Regions from separate parts of the Oribacterium sp. FC2011 genome, predicted to be linked through region 1. Evidence: predicted binding sites of a transcription regulator. Region 1 holds the regulator's gene; each other region holds the start of a gene.
The links. The regulator HrcA, encoded in region 1, represses chaperone genes, less so after heat shock. The targets are predictions, from matches to a motif close to TGTTAGCACTCNNNNNNNNNGAGTGCTAACA.

Region 1 (5,265 bases):
TTGTGATTCCTTATTACGGAGAGGTATGCTGGTTTGATCAGGCAGCAATGACCACTCTGCGGCAGTGCATTTTACTGCAGCTTAAGTAAGGATAACCATAGGAGGAACAATTATATGAAGATGGCAGGGCTAAAAACAGCTGCGGCAACGTTTTTTATTACCGCGTTGGTTTCAACTTCTGCTTTGGCGGCTGCTACAGCCCCCACAGGTACAGAATGGAGCGATGAATCCCTGGTTACGGGTTATGAACTTATTCAGACTTCGGATTCTGAAATGGATGCAGAGATAGAGGCTGAAATGATTGCCGAACAGCAGCTTGCAGAGCATATAAAGGCTCTTGAGGCCGCGGCTAAACAGTCAGCAAGTTCACCGGTCACGAAAGTAGGAAGTGTTGTTACTGAGGAAACTACGCATTACAAGCGTGGAAATATGATCGGCAATTTCAAACTCACGGGATATTATGGCGCAGGAGTTACCTATTCGGGAGCATATACAACGGCCAATCATACAATCGCCGCAGATCTCGGCGTTATCCCTATGGGAACAAAGGTATTTATAAATGACACTGTTTACACAGTAGAAGATATCGGCGGAGCAGTTAAGGGTAATCTCATAGATGTTTACTATGATACCTATGCAGAGGCTGCCGGTGTTACCGACAGAGGCTGGCAGTACGCAGATGTGTATCTGGCAGTGCCGGTGTAATAAGGATATAATACTTTAGTTGGAAGATGGGTTGATGACCTCGATTAAACTAAAACCAGTAAAGAAGCATCTTTCTAAGATGCTTCTTTTTTTTAGTTCATTCTTTATTCACAATTGCTTTTCGCTAAAGTTCTTGACATAGATTTACAAGGCGAGTATTATAAATTTCAGATGTTAGCACTCCAATATTTTGAGTGCTAACAAAAATCAGAAGGAGGCGGAGAGATGGAACTGGATCAACGTAAGGTTGTTATCCTTACCACGATAATCAAAAATTACCTTGAGACCGGAGAACCGGTTGGTTCACGAACCATCAGTAAGTATTCAGGTTTGAATCTCAGCTCTGCCACCATCAGAAATGAAATGAGTGATCTGGAGGAGATGGGGTATATAGTTCAGCCTCATACTTCGGCAGGCCGTATCCCCAGTGACAAGGGCTACAGATTTTATGTTGACCAGCTCATGGAAAACCATAAGCATGAGATTGACGATGTAAAAACCGAGATGTTTGAAAAGGTGGATCGTCTGGAGACAACATTAAAAACACTTGTCAGAAACCTTGCGGAGAATACCAAATACGCAGCGGTGGTTACAGGACCCTCTATCAGAACCAACAAGATCAAGTTTATCCAGACTTCTCTTGTGGATGCAAGGAGACTTCTTCTTGTCATCATGATGCAGGGAAATATCGTAAAGACCTCATCTGTGGTTTTGGACGGCGCTGAGGAGCTTGATTTCAACAGAGTCCTGAGCATTAACATGCTACTCAATGATGTGCTTAACGGACTGAGCGTTGAGGATATCACCGAAGGCCGTATCGGACAGCTTCTTGCAAGGACAAGCTATAAGGGTACTGTAAAAGCCATAGTTGACAGCATTCTCAATATGCTGGATATCAATCTCGGAGAGAGTCAGATATATACTTCCGGAGCAACCAACATTTTCAAGTATCCGGAGCTTGTGGATTCCGATAATGCATCAAAGCTTATAAGTGCATTCGAAACAAAGGACGAACTTGCTTCTCTTGTGAAGGAAACTGAGGCTCATGCTGACGGGAAAAAGCCTATACAGGTTTACATCGGAGAAGAGTCTCCGCTTCAGAACATGTCCGACTGTTCGGTGATAACAGCCAATTACGAGCTTGGAAACGGACTAAAGGGAACCATAGGTGTCATAGGACCAAAGCGTATGGACTATGAAAAGGTACTGGAGATACTCAGTAAGCTTCAGAGTGAGATGGATCAGGCATTTCAGTAGCTAAGGTTAAAAAGGCTGCAATGCAGCTTAAATTATAAAGATCCGACACGGATTAAGTACAGGAGGTTATCTTGAAGGACGAAGAATTAAAGAAGTCTTCCGAAGAACAGGGTACAGAAGAGATAAAAGAAGAAAAGGTTGAAGAAACCATGGAGGAGTCTCAGGAAAACAAGGAAGCAGCGGAAGACTCTGAAAATGCCGAAGCTTCAGAAAATGATGAAGCAGAGGCTAAAGATGATGAGAATGCGGCTGAGGATGACGAAACCGTAAAACTCAAGGAAAAGTACGAGGCAGAAATAGCCGATCTTAAGGATAAATACACAAGGCTTTATGCAGAGTTTGACAATTTCCGCAAGCGTACTGAGAAAGAGAAGATTCAGAATTTTGACTTCGGTGCAAGAGAAGTAATTGAGAAGCTTCTTCCGGTGGTTGACAATTTTGAAAGAGCTCTCGGAACTGTTGAGAAGGAAGATGAAGAGGATGCTTTCACGAAGGGTGTTCAGGGCATCTACAAACAGATTGAAAAACTGTTTGAGGATCTTCAGGTTAAGGCCATCAAGGCTGAGGGTGAGAAATTCGATCCGAACCTCCACAACGCAGTTATGACAGATACAGAAAGCGACGTGGAAGAGGATACAGTCACACAGGATCTTCAGAAGGGATACACTTACAAAGATCAGGTTATCAGACACAGCATGGTTAAGGTGAAAAAATAGTAAAGCCTTAGAAATCATGTTTCAGTAACACTCGGCAGGAGCAAAGAGTTCCGCCGTTATAAAATTATAAAGAAATCAAGTTTTTTAATAGATAGAAAAGGAGAACAATATGGGAAAGATAATTGGAATTGATTTAGGTACAACAAACAGCTGTGTAGCAGTTATGGAAGGTGGAAAGCCTACTGTTATCGCAAATGCAGAGGGTCTCAGAACAACACCTTCAGTTGTGGCATTTACAAAGAATGGTGAGAGACTTGTAGGTGAGCCGGCAAAGCGTCAGGCTGTAACCAATGCTGACAGAACCATCGCTTCTATCAAGAGACATATGGGTTCAGACTATAAGGTAAGCATTGACGGTAAGGACTATACTCCTCAGGAGATTTCAGCGATGATTCTTCAGAAGCTTAAGGCTGATGCAGAGGCTTATCTTGGCGAGAAGGTAACAGAGGCTGTTATCACAGTTCCTGCATACTTCAATGATGCTCAGCGTCAGGCAACCAAGGATGCCGGAAAGATCGCAGGCCTTGATGTTAAGCGTATCATCAATGAGCCTACAGCTGCCGCACTTGCTTACGGTCTTGATGAAGGTAATGAGCAGAAGGTTATGGTTTATGACCTTGGTGGTGGTACATTTGATGTTTCTATTATCGATATCGGAGACGGTGTTATCGAAGTTCTTTCAACAAACGGTGATACCCGTCTTGGTGGTGATGATTATGATAGCCGTATCCAGAACTGGATGGTTGAGGAGTTCAAGAAGGCTGAGGGCGTAGATCTCAGCAAGGACAATATGGCTCTTCAGAGACTTAAGGAAGCAGCCGAGAAAGCTAAGAAGGAGCTTTCTGCTTCAACTACAACAAATATCAACCTTCCTTTCATCACAGCAACTGCTGAGGGACCTAAGCATCTTGATATGACTCTTACAAGAGCTAAGTTTGAAGAGCTTACATCTGATCTTACAGAGAGAACAGCAGTGCCTGTACAGAATGCTCTTCGTGATGCAGGACTTACATCAGGTGAGCTTGACAAGGTTCTCCTGGTTGGTGGTTCAACACGTATGCCGGTTGCTCAGGATAAGGTTAAGCAGCTTACAGGAAAGGAGCCAAGCAAGACTCTTAACCCTGATGAGTGCGTAGCTATCGGTGCAGCTATCCAGGGTGGTAAGCTTGCAGGTGATGCCGGTGCCGGTGACGTTCTTCTTCTTGATGTAACACCACTTACACTTTCTATCGAGACACTTGGAGGCGTTGCTACTCCTCTTATCAAGAGAAATACAACAATCCCTACAAGAGCATCTCAGGTATTCTCAACTGCTGAAGATAACCAGACAGCTGTAGATATCCATGTAGTACAGGGTGAGCGTGAGTTCGCAAGAGATAACAAGACTCTCGGTCAGTTCAGACTTGACGGAATCCTTCCTGCAAGACGTGGTATGCCTAAGATCGAGGTAACCTTCGACATCGATGCAAACGGTATCGTTAATGTTTCTGCAAAGGATCAGGGAACAGGTAAGGAGCAGCACATCACAATCACATCCGGATCTAACATGAGCAAGGATGATATCGATAAGGCTGTTAAGGAGGCTGCTCAGTATGAGGCAGCTGATAAGGAAAAGAAGGAAGCTATCGAGACAAGAAACGGTGCTGACTCTATCGTATTCCAGACCAAGAAGGCTCTTGAGGACGTAGGTGATAAGATTTCAGGTTCTGATAAGGCACAGGTTGAGGCTGACCTTAAGGCTCTTGAGGATGTTCTTGCAGCTAACCCGCTTGAGTCCATCACAAAGGACGGCGCTGAGAAGATCAAGGCAGCTCAGGAGACACTTATGAAGTCTTCACAGGCTCTCTTCTCAAAGGTTTATGAGCAGGCTCAGGCATCTCAGGGTGCAGCCGGTGCTCAGGGAGCGGCAGATCAGGGTGCTCAGCAGAGCAGTGCCGATGATAATGTTGTTGACGGCGACTTCAAGGAAGTATAAAATCATAAATCGTTTGTGATATGAAATGCCTCCGGCGCATTGCGTCGGGGGCAAATGTTGATATAATGCTAGGAGTAAAACATGGCAGAACAAAAGCGGGACTATTATGAGGTCCTCGGTGTAGATAAAAATGCTGATGATGCAACCATAAAGAGAGCTTTCCGTAAGCTTGCTAAAAAGTATCATCCGGACGCAAATCCCGGTGATGCAGCTGCGGCAGAGAAGTTCCGTGAGGCAAATGAAGCATATGCGGTCCTTTCAGATGAGCAGAAGAGAAGAGCATACGATACTTACGGTCATGCTGCATTTGATGCAAACTCAGCTGCAGGACAGAGCAGCGGTTTTGGTGGATTTGACTTCGGAGGTATGGATTTCTCGGATATATTCGGAGATATCTTTGGCTTCGGCGGATCCCGTGGCGGTTTTTCTTCATATGGAGGCAGTGCGGCTAATCAGGCAACTCGTGGGCAGTCTATCCGTACCGGAGTTCGTATCACTTTTGATGAAGCCATCAAGGGCTGTAAAAAGACAGTTAAGATAAGATATAAGGATGAATGCAAGAAGTGTAACGGAACCGGTGCAAAGCCCGGAACACAGCCTGAGACCTGTACA
Region 2 (5,265 bases), on a different contig from region 1:
ACTTCACCAAGAAGGAGAGAGTTCTGCGCTATTCGTTTCCCAAGATGGATATGGGTGAGCTAAAAGAAGTTATTCTGTGCGGAATCCCCCATGCGGTCTCACTGGGAAGCCTTGCCCTGAAGTCTATTTTTTTCAATACCTTTCTTCTGACCATTGCCTCAGAGGTGGAACTCTCAGGTCTTTCCGCAGCCTGTTCCTTCTTTTCCATAATGAATGCCGTGGGGCTTGGACTGTTTAACACCACATCCTCTTTGACCAGTCTTCTTTTCGGAGAGGGTGATGGCAATTCCATAGTAAGGACCTATACGTATTCAAAAAAGATAATCATAAGGCTCTTTGGTGTCTTAATGGTGATACTTCTTTTGCTGGCAAACTTTGTAGCCCGGGGTTTTCTGGATCCATCAGCCACAAAAGAGCTTCTGCAGGCCGCAAGGTTTATAAGATTTATGGCAGTTCAGTATTTCTTTTTCGCACTTTCCTACACACTCTCGGGAGTGTATCAGTCCATCATGAGAAACGGCTACAGCTATCTTTTAGTGGCACTGAGGGAAGGAATTTTGCCTGTGGTATGCTGCCTGGCTCTCGGAAATATATTCGGTATAAGTGGATTTGAAATGGGCTTTATAGTATCCGGAGTATTGATGCTAATTATCACTCTCCTTCTTCCGTCAGCGGTAAACAAACGATTCTCCTTAAAGGCGGAGGACATGGTCCTTATGCCTGAGGGAATAACTCCCAGGGAGGATGAACTTTTTGAGGCTTCCGTTGGCAGTATGGACCAGGTATCTGCTGTTTCGGAACAGGCCAGGGAGTTCTGCCTTAAGAGAAATATGAAAAAGAGAGATGCCAACATGACAGCTCTTTTCCTGGAGGAGAACATCATAAATATACTGACCCACGGTTCAGACAGCGGTAAGCCCATAAATGTGGACGTCAGGGTCATTAACAGAAATGATAACCTTATTATACGTTTCAGGGACAACGGAAGACCCTTTGATCCCGTGGAGTGGTATGAAAAGAATCATCCTGAGGATCCCACCAAGGGCCTTGGAATCAGGATAATCGTGGGACTTGCCACGGATGTGAAATACATTCCGGCCATGGGCTTAAATAATCTGGTACTTACTCTGTTTTAAAATATTGTCGTTTGGAGTTTACAGGCTTGAGCTTCATAACTGTCTATGATATATGATGATCCTCGCTTGTTGCAAAATGGAAAGTACTCCTCATTATAATGGACTAAATGGATCACCATCCCTACATTGCCGGCTTCCATCCCTCCTGTTTCCTTATCCTGGCATACAGGACATATGAAACGATAACCACAAAAAAATCCGCAACCGCCTGAGTCCATACTATGCCCATTACTCCGAACAAGGCATTAAACAAAAACAGTATAGGAATGTTGAAAACCATCTGGCGTATGACTGCAAGAAAAAAGGATTCTTTGCCCCGTCCGATGGCCTGGGTAAAATGAAACATGGAAAAGCACAGGAACATCAGAGGAGTTGCGATGCATCTTGCCCTGAGAAACAGCGTTCCGTAATGGACTGTTTCCGGATTATGGATGAAAGACTGCATTATAACAGGTGCCATAATGTAGTACATCAGAACACTGGTGATTCCTATCAGAAGTCCAACTATCCGTGCGAATCTGAAGATTTCATCCATACGTTCTATGTCGCCTGATGAGTATGAGTATGCTATAAGCGGTACCATCCCGAGGCAGATGCCAATGCCTATATTCAGAGGCAGACGCTCCGCTTTAAGTACGATGCCTATGGCAGCCAGCTCGATGTCTCCGTAAGAGGCTGACAAACGGTTTATAACGATGTTGCACAGATCAAACAGCAGGAGTCCTACTGCCGCAGGTATTCCCACATCAAATATGGAGGCAAATGACTTTGCCGTAAGGTGTTTTCCTGTCGGGCGGAATCTGAGTATGGTATTATTACACGCCTTGAGATAGGTGACCATAAAATATATGGACGCCACAATATTGCTGAGCATGGTGGCTATGGCAGCACCCATGACCTGTTTGCCGTCCGGAAGAATCATAAACATAAATACGGGATCCAGGATAATGTTTAAGACACCACCCATACTGAGTCCAAAAGAAGCTTTTGAGGAAAGCCCGATACTTCTGAGCATGGACGATGCAGTGTTGTTGAAAACCACCGGAACTCCTCCGAGGACCACCACAAAAAACATATACTGACGGGCGTACCCGATTATTTTGTCACTTGCTCCCAGAAGTGTTAGAAATGGAGTCATCACAAAAAAGCAAAGGATTGAAAAAACTGCTCCTGCGATGATGGCCATCCACATACATGTTTCTGATACTCTTGATGCCTCTTCATCCTCTCCTGCGCCTATAAGTCTCGCTATGAGAGTTCCACCACCTACTCCGAAGACATTGGAAACAACTATGGTGAGCATAAACACAGGAAGAACCAGCGAACATGCCGCCACCATATAGGGATTATTGGTCCGTCCCACAAACCATGTATCTGCCAGATTGTATATTAAAGTTATCAGCTGACTTGCTATAGCCGGAAGTGCCATAACCATAAGCGCATGTGAGACTCTGTCCTTTTCGAAAAGAAATTTTTTATCTGCTTCTGCCATAGTATGTCACCTCTTTATGTATGTTGATTATTGCTTAGTCTGTCACATCATTTTAGATAATATTATCATGTTCCTTAAGCACAAAAAATATTTAATTCCACGAAAACATCATACTAACATCTTTTACAGCCTTGCCAATAGATTTTTCCAACTTCTCGGCAGATTCTTTAAAATCATGCTCACACGGCATAGACAGTTCACAAATATTTCACAAACATTATTAGCACTCACACTTGACGAGTGCTAATATGAGTGTTATAACATAATCGAACAGAGGAACAGAGAAGACCAAAAGAACGGGATGTTCCAATGATCTAATCCCTCCTTCCCCTTGCTCAGTATCTATTAACAGTATTGAGTGAAAAGGAGGTAAGCATTATGTTAAGACCTAGTATTTTTGGAGAAGATTTATTTGACGACTGGTTCGCATTCCCGGATTTCAGAGATCTGGACAGAACCGAAAGAAAGCTGTATGGCAGACATGCCGACAGGATGATGAAGACCGATGTTCATGAGCATGACGATCACTACGAAGTAGATATTGACCTGCCCGGCTTCAAGAAAGAAGAGATCAGTCTGGAGCTGAACAATGGATATCTCATTGTCAGTGCAAACAAAGGTCTGGATCAGGACGAAAAGGATAAGAAGGGCAAACTTATCAGACAGGAGCGTTACTCCGGATCAATGCAGAGAAGCTTCTATGTCGGTGAGAACATCACCGAGGAAGATATCAAGGCAAGCTTCAAGCATGGTGTTTTGAATCTCATCCTTCCTAAGAAGGACAAAGAGAGGCTTCCCGAAAAGAAACAGATACTCATCGAAGGATGATGTTAAAAAAGGCCTGCGGCTTTCCCGCAGGCCTTTCTTTTCAATGATTCTATCTATTGCTTTCGACAACTGTTTTCCTTCAGACATTATAGCATGGCAAGCAGAAACATCAGGATAAATCTGCCCACGCAAAACATTTTGCAGACATTATGCAGACATTTCGTAGTATTTCTGTTTTAATCCAATTAACAAAAAAAGGAAGCGGCCGCTATTTCTTAATATTCTTAGGCATTTCTAGTTTTATTTCCTTGTTTGGGAGACCTTATTCATAAGTTTTAGCAACAATCTCAAATCGAGGAAGTAGCAAAGAAATATAACCATGTCCCGAAGATATGATTATACCTCTTTTTATCAGTCTATCACGGTATCTTGAGAAAACAGCAGATGTCATGCCTGCCTTCTTACATATTTCACTGACTTTGGTCTCATCCTTTTTTATTGCAAGAATGACTGTTCTATCCTGCTTTGATAATGAGGACAATATTTTTTTGTATACAAAATCATCAAGCATATCATCAAGCTTGAGGAGAATTTCTCTTAACTCCATTTCATCTCTATATTCATAATATAGAAGACCTAGCGCTTGGAATGCAAAAGCATATCCCTTAGTTATCCGTGCAAGGTTCTTGGCATTGTCTTCATCAATCTGAAAAATATCTGCATACTGTTTCGTTATTTGATGCAAGCTTAGTGGTTCTAATGTTATTTTCGGGGTTCTAAGCAAAAAAGTAAGAGCCGGGTCGTTCTGGATTGCATAGATATTTTCATATAATCCTGTCATTAACAGGAAAACCGGATAATCTTTTCTAACAAAAATTTGAAACTGACTCGCAAAGTGACGCATGTTGTCATCATGCATTACTTCATCAATAGTAATGATTACTTTTTTATTATGCTTTTTTAATGAAGAAAGTATATTATCTATGATGCTTACGTTATCCTGAGGAGTATCATTTCCATTAACACCAATACCAAAACCTGCGATGGATATGTTGAATCCCTGTTTAAAGAAATTCGGGATTTTCTTGCAGGAATCGATCAAACGCATAGCACAGTCATTGATAAGATCCTGCGTTGAATTTAGGTCTATTACAATCCAATCCTTATCCTTCCCAAGTTCATTTGTTATTGAAGTCATAAATACAGTCTTGCCACTTCCTCTGATTCCTTCGATAAGATATGCCTGACTGATTGGATTGTCAGCCTCAAATGTACTTAAGATCATATCCGTATTTTCATATCTGGATATATATTCATTTGGCTGTTTTCCAAAAGTAAGAGTAAATGGATTATTCTTTTTCATAACATGACATCCTTTCATAATTCTTCATAATCCATTATACTTTCATAATTCTTCATAATTCAATATAGTTTTCATAAACTTTCATAATTAAATTACAATGCTTCTATATATTTCCTCGTTTCTGTATCCACAATGTATATCTTCTGGTTTCCATACGGATCACCATTTGAGTATGTTGAAAATAGATCCAATGTCAGTACTCCTCCCAGGTCAAGAGGATATTCTAACCTATAAAACATGTCATATAGAACAATAATCCCAGAAATAGGTCATGATCCCATAACCTTCCGCGTAGAATATGTTCTTAATGATATATTTCTCCAACATATAGTCCTCCTGTCTATCATTATTCAAAAAATAGAATTCACAATCATACCTGAGAAAAACGAGAAAAGCATAATAAACACAATGTATAATGCGAAATGCTTCCATCCCATGGAAATCTTTAAGGCTCCAAGATTAGTTATCTTGGTAGCCGGTCCTGTGATCATAAATGCGGAGGCACT
Region 3 (5,265 bases), on a different contig from region 1:
CATGGATGTGCTTCTGCAATGCTTTCATCACACTTCCTATGTATGCCAAGGCCATGGGCGTAAGCATTGACGATGTTGTGGTTATGGTATCTTCGGTAAATCCTCTCATCAAGAATCTTCCGACCTTTATCATCCTTGCAACAATTCCGTTTAACCTCATCAAGCTCACTTTGGTTTACACACTTTCATATGTGATCTTCAGCAGAGTAAGGGCTGCTGTTCCAGGGTTTCGTTCAATGAACAGCGCAGCACAGGCATAACTTCAGGTTTTATGGAGACATTTATTTCCATATCATAAGATCATCAGGTGGCGAATGTTTCCGATCCGGAGGCATTCGCCTTTTCTTTACTGTAGTGAAGACCGGGTAAAAGAGTTTCCGTGAGTCCCCGGGGCTTTAATCAGTAACCTTATTTCACCTTCAAACAGGAGACTATCATGATTCAGAATTACAGAGATTTAACCAGAAAAGAAATGGAAGCTATCGACAAGGACCGAACTATGGTCCTCATACCTCTCGGCGCCATAGAACAGCATGGGTCGCAGGCACCTCTGGGCACAGATTCAATGATAGCGGAAGCGATGCCCAAATACGTTAAAGAAGAGCTTGAGAAAATCGATCCTGATTTCCCCATGCTCATTTTTCCTGTAATCCCGGTGGGACTTTCCATAGAGCATCTTAATTTCTCCGGCTCCGTTTCCTTTAAGCCGGATACCTACTACCACATGCTTTATGACATTGCTGAGTCTATACAAAATCACGGCTTCAAGAAGCTTGTTTTCCTTATTTGTCACGGAGGAAACCGTCCGGTGGCTGATATTCTTTCAAGACAGCTACGTCATGATTTCGGAATCTTCACCTTTGTTCTGACATCAGGTGCTTTCCTGGATCCTGAAGTTCAGGCCACCATAAGCCCGGATAATCATTGGGATTTCCACGGAGGAGAGATGGAAACCTCCATGATCATGGCGATTCACCCTGAAACCGTCAAACTTGAGCTTTCGGAAACCGGCTACAAAGACGGAGGCTACAAAGGAAAGAAAATCCTGAATTTTTCAGGTGAAGCTGCCATCAATTGGATGGGAGAGGACTTAAGAACTTCCGACGGAAAGCCTATCGGAATCGGAGGCGATCCCCGTGGCGCCACATCCGGAAAGGGCGAGATTATTTTCAGACGTTCCGCAGAAAAACTTGCAAAGGCACTCCTTGAAGTCCGGGACTGGGACATTAACGCATAAAACCCGTAACAGTTCAGCCGACAATGGATTTAATCAATTCCGGAGTCTCGCAGACAGTTTATCTGATTATGAAACTTTTGATTGACTACATATTCGTATTCGTCATAATAAGTCAATAATCTCAGATTACTTATATGACTCAAAACATGAAATATCAAAAGTGAGTCAATGATAGTAGAGGGTTTCATTGACCGCAATCTTATTATTTTAGAACCAAGTCATCAAAAAGGATACTCCATATTGACTCAATTTCCGGTGATAGTCGTTTTGAGTCATTAATTGATGTTGTTATTATTGACTCTATATCCGGTATTTCCAAATGTGAGTCATAGCTGCGCTTATAATGGATGACTTCATTTCCGAGATTGGCTGATGTGAGTCAATGTATCAGCTTGTTATAGATGACTCTGTTATCGAAATTATCCAATATGAGGCATTTCCTGAATCTATTATCAATAAGTATCAAGAATAAAAATAAACATATAATTCAAGGATCCTACCCGCCTGCACCTCGGCTGAACTGTTACTAAACCCCTTATATATTTTTACCTTTTACACCCAGATGTGTTTCATTCATAGTCGATCCTCGTTATAATGAAATAAGTAAGAATGCTTCAATTATCGGCATACTGTTAACGATCATTGCTGTCCTCATGACATTGATCGCCCTAAGCCGATGACCCGGTTTTGTATAAAAGAAATATGATAATATTTACATAGGAGGCTGAAATAATGGGATTGTTCGGAAAAAAAGATGAAAAAATCGACCATGAAAAGGAACTTGCCAGATTAAAAGCATTTGCATCTCTTACCCCTGAGGAGCTCGCGAAGAAGATGGAAGAGGCACAAAAGGCTGCTCAGGAAGCTTTTAACAAGCTGACTCCGGAAGAACAGGAGCGTGCAAAGGCAGAAGCAGAGAGAATGATGCGGGAGTCTGAGCAGGAGCGTAATGCGCTTCTTCAGGAAGCTCAAAAGTTTGGCCTGAAGGTTCCCAAGTTCTGTCCGTACTGCGGAACCGAAAACAAGGGCGGCAATTTCTGTCCGAGCTGCGGAGCACCGTATAAAACAAACTAGTCCAGCATATGTTAAGTATCAGATACATCATATTCGTTATTACAGCTTATGTTTTAGCGATTTAACAACACACAATGTGTCAGATACTTATTATTCGATGGACTATAAGTACGGAATAAATAAATTAATCCCTTGTCTCCACCACCAAATGGAGGCAGGGGATTTTTAAGTTTACAAAAAGTTTATAATTTTTGTTAGCACTCGCCGTTGACATGTGCTAACAATAAGACTATAACTTAGTTGTAAACAAAAAAAGGGGTTCAAAAAGACAAGAAACTGATTCAAATCTTCCCGGATCACAACTGATCCGCAGTTGATACTGAATCAAAAACAAATCTTCAAGAGCCTGAATATAAAGGAGGAATTTGATATGTTGTATATGCCTAGTATTTTTGGTGATAACTTTATGGATGACTTTTTCGGCGACTTCAATCGCGACCTGCATTCAAGACCTGCACATAACAGTCAGCCTGCAAATCTGATGAGAACCGACATCAGGGAAAACGACAAGGCTTATGAAATGGCTGTCGAGCTTCCGGGTTACAAGAAAGAGGACGTTAAACTTGAGCTTAATGATGGATACCTGAAGATAAGCGCTACACATAATGACAACAAAGAAGAGAAGGACAAAGAGGGCAGAGTTATCCGCCGCGAGCGTTACAGCGGCTCAATGCAGAGAAGCTTCTACGTAGGCGATGACTTCACTCCACAGGACATCGAAGCTAAATTCGAAGACGGAATCCTCAAGATCGACCTTCCCAAGAAGGAAGTTAAGAGAATCGAGGCTCCGAGATACATCGAGATCAAGTAATAACTTAAGAAGCATGGCGCTGACGGCGCCATGCTTTTAGAATTTTATTTTTCCACAAATTTATTGTTGACAACAGCTCTCTATTCTTGTAGAATACACTAGTCGCTTGAAAAGAGCGGTCATTTAGCTCGGGGTGTGGCTCAGTTTGGCTAGAGCACCTGGTTTGGGACCAGGGGGTCGCAGGTTCGAATCCTGTCACCCCGACTTTTTCATTTTCATATAGATATCGGGGTGTAGCTCAGTTTGGTTAGAGCGCTTGGTTAGGGACCAAGAGGTCGCAAGTTCGAATCCTGTCACTCCGACGATCACATCACGGAGGTTCGTTTATCGGACCTCCGTTTTTTCGTCTTCTGATCCATGATATACTATAAATTAATACGGAGGCACAACATGACTTTTTTCCACTTATCCGACCTTCATCTGGGTCTCAAACTCATAAATCACGATCTCCTGGAAGATCAAAAATACATTCTCGAAAAAATCATCAACTACGCAAAAGAACATAAACCGGATGCCATCATTATAGCGGGAGACATATACGACAAGGCCATACCGCCTGTAGAGGCTGTGGATCTTTTTGATTATTTCATACGGAAGCTTACAGCCGCTGCTCCCGATGCAGAAATAATGCTCATAAGCGGCAACCATGACAGCGCACCGCGGGTAAATATCTTCAGAAACATTCTGGAGCGGCAGAAGATACATATGATAGGAACTCCGCCTGTAATTCCGGAGGATCACATCGAAAAAGTTACTATCGAAGATTCCTTTGGTCCCGTCAACTTTTACCTTCTTCCCTTTGTGAAGCCCTCCATGATAAAAAACATTACAGGCACTGATAAAAACGGTCTGAATCTGTCCTATAACGACTCTCTCCACAAACTTCTGGAGCGTGAGCAGATTAATGCAGAAGAGCGGAACATCTTCGTAAGCCACCAGTTCTACCTTCCCCAGGGAAAGTCCCCCGAAGAAATCGAACGAATGGATTCCGAGATACATACCGTCGGAAACATTGACCAGGTTAATGCAGACCTGCTGGAACCCTTTGACTACGCAGCACTTGGTCATATCCATAAACCCATGAAGGTTGGCAGTGAATTTTACCGCTACTCAGGGACACCTCTTGCCTGCTCGGTTTCAGAAGCAGGACAGGAGAAAGGCATCATCAAGGTTACCCTTGGGCAGAAAGGAGACATCAGAACGGAGATTCTGCCTCTGGAGCCTTTAAGACAGGTTCGTGTCATAAGAGGTGCTCTGTCCGAGGTTTTGACCAGAAGCTCGGACGATTACGTAACCGTAATCCTTGAAGACAAAGTCGACCTGGACGTTTTCGATGTTCAGGACAGGCTTCGTAACGCTTTCCCGAATCTTCTGGAGATACGCCGGGAAACCCTTAGAAAGGCAGACTATAAAAACCGTTTTGAGCCTGAACGAGCACTGGATCCCTTTGAGCTTTGCAATTCATTTCTGAAGGATCTGGACGAAGAAGAACAGGCACTTTTGAAAGATGTGATCAATTCTATACAGGAGAGAACATTTTGAAACCGATAACATTAACCATGCAGGCCTTCGGGTCCTATGGAAAGAAAACCAATATAGATTTTACTAACACGAGACAGAACCTCTTCCTTGTGACCGGAGATACCGGTGCCGGAAAAACAACTATTTTTGATGCCATGGTCTTTGCACTTTACGGCGAGGCCAGCTCCGGGAACAACAAAAAGGACGGTGTGGAGCTGCAGAGCCAGTACGTGGATTTCGATGTGGAGCCCTTTGTAGAGCTTGAATTTACCGAACTGGAAGGCGGAGAGGAGCACACCTATACTGTGCGACGCATCCCAAGGCACCTTCGCCCCGCAAAGCGTAAAGGAGCAAAGGATCAGATCATCAGTGAATCCCTGTCCCTCCTTATGCCGGATGGCTCGGAATATCCTCAGAAAGAGGCTAATGCAAAACTCCTGGAGATAGTCGGTCTCACCAAAAGTCAGTTTATGCAGGTGGCCATGATCGCACAGGGGGAGTTCATGGAGCTTCTCAGGGCAAAGTCCGATGATAAAAAAGCCATATTCAGAAAGCTCTTCGGAACAGAACTTTACCAGAAACTGGTGGATGAACTCGGAAATCGCAAAAAAGAAAAACTCAC

Region 2: the regulator HrcA is predicted to act here: its motif matches at 2,847-2,877, upstream of T357_RS0103995 (Hsp20/alpha crystallin family protein).
Region 3: the regulator HrcA is predicted to act here: its motif matches at 2,504-2,534, upstream of T357_RS0107945 (Hsp20/alpha crystallin family protein).

The regions. Positions count from the first base shown of each region.
Region 1 is NZ_JNJM01000002.1:289,322-294,586, forward strand. Features, by position in the region: gene T357_RS19890 (3D domain-containing protein) at 115-705, shown strand; gene hrcA (heat-inducible transcriptional repressor HrcA) at 931-1,962, shown strand; gene grpE (nucleotide exchange factor GrpE) at 2,034-2,678, shown strand; gene dnaK (molecular chaperone DnaK) at 2,788-4,653, shown strand; gene dnaJ (molecular chaperone DnaJ) at 4,735-5,265, shown strand, end outside.
Region 2 is NZ_JNJM01000003.1:263,238-268,502, forward strand. Features, by position in the region: gene T357_RS0103985 (MATE family efflux transporter) at 1-1,136, shown strand, start outside; gene T357_RS0103990 (MATE family efflux transporter) at 1,258-2,628, opposite strand; gene T357_RS0103995 (Hsp20/alpha crystallin family protein) at 3,007-3,456, shown strand; gene T357_RS0104000 (ATP-binding protein) at 3,719-4,759, opposite strand; gene T357_RS0104010 (permease) at 5,110-5,265, opposite strand, start outside.
Region 3 is NZ_JNJM01000008.1:56,198-61,462, reverse strand. Features, by position in the region: gene T357_RS0107960 (ECF transporter S component) at 1-260, shown strand, start outside; gene T357_RS0107955 (creatininase family protein) at 437-1,237, shown strand; gene T357_RS0107950 (zinc ribbon domain-containing protein) at 1,970-2,311, shown strand; gene T357_RS0107945 (Hsp20/alpha crystallin family protein) at 2,682-3,122, shown strand; tRNA gene T357_RS0107940 (tRNA-Pro) at 3,252-3,326, shown strand; tRNA gene T357_RS0107935 (tRNA-Pro) at 3,350-3,424, shown strand; gene T357_RS0107930 (exonuclease SbcCD subunit D) at 3,513-4,664, shown strand; gene T357_RS0107925 (AAA family ATPase) at 4,661-5,265, shown strand, end outside.